Regions from separate parts of the Acidibrevibacterium sp. genome, predicted to be linked through region 2. Evidence: predicted binding sites of a transcription regulator. Region 2 holds the regulator's gene; the other holds the start of a gene.
What was found. Region 2 encodes LexA, which represses DNA repair genes until DNA is damaged. Its sites were predicted from a motif close to TGTTCTANNTANGTTC; they were not measured.
Positions count from the first base shown of each region.

Region 1 (2,187 bases), on a different contig from region 2:
CCGCCCTCATCCAGAAGCCGGCGCAGCGAAACCGCCTCCTGCGCCGCGACCGCCATGCCTTGGCCATAAACCGGGTTGAGATCGCAGATCGTATCGCCGATCGGCAGCCAGCCACGCGGCGGCGCCGCGAGGCGCTCGAAATGCCGCCAAGTATTCCCGGGCGTGATGAAGCGGGTGAACTTGCCGAGCGGCGCCGCGGCTTTCAGCGCCTCATAAAGCACCGAGGTTCTGAGCCCACGCGCGAATTCGAGAAATCCCGCGAAATCGGCGGGCGGGCGCTCGCCGAAGCGGCCAACCATGGTGACCAGCCAGCGCCCCCCCTCGATCGGCAGGATCAGCCCCGATCGCGTCTCCGCCGGCGGTCCGGCGAGCACATAAGCGTATTTCCAATCCCGCGCCGCATCCTCGGCGGGTATGAACATGCCAGTCGTATAGGCAACCTCCATGCCGATTTCGGTCACCGCGAGCGGGGCATGGCCAGTATCGGCCAGCATCGTTCGGCTCAACGTGCCATTGCGTCCGGCGGCATCGATGACGAGATCGGCGGTCAGCGTCTCCGGCGCGCCGTCTGCGCCGGCATGCCGCACGCCGATCACAGCGCTGCCATCCGTCGTCGTCACCAGCGCCGCGACGCGCACCCCCCCGCGGATCGTCACAGGAGCCAAGGCGGCGACGCGCCGCCGCGCCACCGCCTCGATCAGCGGCCGCGAGGCGGCGTAGAAATTGATGCCGATATCGAACGGCGCCAACCGCCCGAGCCGGGGGAAATCCATGTAGCTGTCGGCGCTTTGGCGCAGCGGAACGGCGCCGGCGGCGGCGAGATCGGCCTCGAACCCGGGCAGCAGCTCGGCCAACGCAAGCTGCCCGCCGAGCAGCAGGACATGCGCCTGATCACCATGCGGCACGCCGCTTCGCGCGCCCGCGCCGGTGGGCGGGTGATCGCGCTCCAAAACCAGGATTTCGGCGAAATGCGGGGCCAGCGCCGCGGCGGCGGCAAGCCCCCCGATCCCGGCGCCGATGACGATCGCGGTTTTACCGGCTCGGTCGGCCATTTCCCCCTCCATGCGCCGCATATTTGTCCTCAGGATCAGACGATATAAGCGCCCCCCGAGGGTGGCAACCCGAAAAATGTTTCTATTTTGTTCTTGACGATCGCGCCGCACGGGATCATGCTGCCTTGTCGAACAAAATAGGAACTTCAATCATCGCGGCACCCGCCGCCGCAAGGAGCGCGCATGGAGGCGAAACCCGATCCCCGCACCTCGCCGCCGCCACGCGGCCGCGGCGCGACCCATAATCCGCCGGTACGCTTTGAGACCCAGCACGCGGAGGCCTTCGATGACGGCTGGGGCACGCTCGAGGCGCAGGCGGCAGCACCGCCGCCGCTCGCAACCACCTTGATCCGCGATGCCAGCCGCTCGGCGATCAGTTGGAACGAAAGCCCCGATCTCGGGTTCGATCGCAGCGTCAATCCCTATCGCGGCTGCGAGCATGGCTGCGTCTATTGCTTCGCGCGCCCGAGCCATGCCTATCTCGGCTTCTCGCCCGGCCTCGATTTCGAGAGCAAGATCGTCTTCAAGCCCGATATCGCGCGGCTTCTCGTGCGCGAGTGGCAGCGCCCCGGCTATGTCGCGCGCCCGATCGTGCTCGGGAGCAATACCGATCCCTATCAGCCTCTGGAGCGGCGGCTCGCGCTTACCCGCGCCATTCTCGAGGTGATGCTGCGATTTTCGCATCCGGTCGCGATCGTCAGCAAATCAGCCGGCATGCTGCGCGATCTCGATCTCCTGCAAGCGCTCGCGGCGAAGCGGCTGGTCAGGGTGCATCTTTCGATCACCACCCTCGATCCCAAGCTCGCCCGCGCCATGGAGCCGCGCGCGGCAAGCCCGGCGCGGCGCCTTCAAGCACTCGCGGCGCTCGCGGCGGCCGGTGTCCCGGTGGGCGTGCTTGCGGCGCCGATGATCCCCGGCCTCAATGACGCCGAGCTCGAGCGCATCCTCGCCGCCGCCGCCGGCGCCGGGGCATCGCATGCCAGCTATGTTGTGCTGCGGCTGCCGCATGAATTGCGCGAACTTTTTGCCGCCTGGCTCGTCGCCCATCGGCCTGAGCGGGCGCGGCATGTGTTGAGCCTGATCCGCGAAACCCGCGCCGGCAAGCTCAACGAGGCGGCGTTTCATCGCCGTTTTC
Region 1 covers NZ_JBMFWJ010000012.1:6,747-8,933, forward strand. Annotated here, with positions in the region: gene ACP5M5_RS05665 (NAD(P)-binding protein) at 1-1,052, opposite strand, end outside; gene ACP5M5_RS05670 (PA0069 family radical SAM protein) at 1,236-2,187, shown strand, end outside.
Region 1: ACP5M5_RS05670 (PA0069 family radical SAM protein) is a predicted target of LexA. The motif match lies at 1,183-1,198, and genes of this name have one in related genera.

Region 2 (2,187 bases):
ACGGTGGCAATGCCGTCCGGCCAAAGTTTCTCGAAGCCGGGCCCGCCACCCGAATCCCAGTGATCACGCCAGCGGAGGCGGCGATGATGAGAACCATGCTCGCCGCCGTGGTCAGCGACGGTACTGGCCGCGCCGCCGCCATCCCGGGCGAAAGCGTCGCCGGCAAAACCGGCACCTCCCAGGCGTATCGCGATGCCTGGTTCATCGGCGCGGTTCGCGGCACGCTGATCGGCGTCTGGTTCGGCAATGACGATGCGAGCCCAACCAAGGGCGTCACCGGCGGCAGCCTACCGGCACGTTTGTTCCATGACCTCGCCGTGATCGTCGCGCGGGAGTGACGGAAAGGGCGAAGGGAAATTCTAACGTCGCGCGGCGCCTATCAGGGCGGCGCCGAATAAAGCCGCGGCGGTGGTTGCAACGATGATCAGAAAGCGCAGCCGCCACGCCGCGGCTTCCGCCTCGGCGGTCATCGTCTGGCGCAGCGCCGCGCGCAGCGCGGCGGCGCGCGCCGGAAGATCGCCCGCGCGGTTGACGGCGGCGGTCGCGGCGCCGCCGAATCGCGCCTCGTCATTTTTCCCGAGCGCTGCCGCCATGGCATCGATGTCGGCGGTACGGCCGGCGGCGAGTGCGTCATCGACCATCGCCTCTTCATGCAGAGCGCGGGCAAGCGGCAACGGCGCGGCATAGGTCGCGAGAATGCCGGTAAGGCCGACGACGACGAAAGCCATCGCGAGAAAAGCGATCAGGCTCCCGCCCCGCCGCGCCGGGGGCGGGCTCATGCGTAACGCCGCAACAACGCGACCAACCGCCCTTGCAGGCGCACCCGCTCGGCGGGAAAAATCCGCGTCTCGTGGCGAGCGTTGGCGGGCTCCAGGGCGATCGAATTGCCACGCCGGCGAAGCCGTTTCAGCGTCACCTCGCTCTCGTCGATCAGGGCGACGACGATTTGGCCGTTTTCCGCGCCCTCGCCACGACGGATGATCGCGGTATCGCCATCGAGGATGCCGGCATCGATCATCGAATCGCCGGCGACTTCCAACGCATAATGTTCCCCATTGCCGAGCAGCGCCACCGGCACCTCGATCAATGTGCCATGATCACGCAGTGCCTCGATCGGCAGACCGGCGGCGATACGGCCATAGAGCGGCAATTGCACCGCGCTCGCCGCGGAGGCGGCGCGCACGCCCTGGAGCCGGGCGGAGAAGTCGCCGCGGATGACATTGGGGGCGAAACTGGCGGGGGGAGAGAGCCCGGATGGCGAAGCCACACCAGCGGCTGCCGAGGAGACACTCGCGACGTCATGGCCCGGCCCGCTCGCGGCGGCGATGTCCTCGGGCAGGCGCAGCACTTCGAGGGCGCGGGCGCGGTGATGGCGGCGGCGCAGAAACCCGCGTTCCTCCAGCGCCAAAATCAGGCGATGGACGCCGGATTTGGATTTGAGCCCGAGTGCCTCTTTCATCTCCTCGAAGCTCGGCGAGAAGCCAGTGCTGCGAAGATGCTGATCGATGACGGTCAGAAGCTGGTATTGCTTGCGGGTCAGCATGCGAGCCTTTTCTGTCTTGTTTTATCTCGCCCCAAAGACACCGGCCGCTGCCCCAAGCCACCCAGGCCGTGTCGAGCGAGAGGAAACGCCGTTAGGGACTCCAGGATTTCTGATCAGTGTTCTATATTAGTTCTTGTTCGCCCGTCAAGCGCGCGCGAGCGGCATTCCCGCGAGAGGGATCCTCACGGTTTCGCAGGAGGGGCTGCCGGGAGGAGGCCGAGCACGTTATAAAGCCGGATGCTCGGCGGCCAGCGCCGCATCACCGTCTCGCGATGGTGGGCGGCGGCATAGCCGGCATAAACGATGATTGCGAGGCTCGCCGCCCAGCCGAGCCAGATCGCGGTGCCGGGCCGGCGGCGTGGTGGCTTCGCGGGGGGTGTGATCCTCCGCTCGGCGGCCGCGACCCGCGGCGCCTCGGGAATGCGGACGGCGGATTCGGGCGCTACCACGGCGGTTACCGCGGGTGTCGCCTCCGGCTCGGGCGGCGGTGGCGTGGTATCGGCGCTCGGCTCCCATTCATGGCCGCAACGCGCGCAACGCGCCCGCCGGCCGGGCACGAGCAGCGTGTCCGGAACCTCATAAGCCGCGGCACAGGCGGGACAAGTGATGTGCATGAATGTCTCGAGAAGTTACTTTGCCGTCCC
Region 2 covers NZ_JBMFWJ010000049.1:8,918-11,104, reverse strand. Annotated here, with positions in the region: gene ACP5M5_RS12345 (transglycosylase domain-containing protein) at 1-338, shown strand, start outside; gene ACP5M5_RS12340 (hypothetical protein) at 360-779, opposite strand; gene lexA (transcriptional repressor LexA) at 776-1,543, opposite strand; gene ACP5M5_RS12330 (zinc-ribbon domain-containing protein) at 1,726-2,157, opposite strand.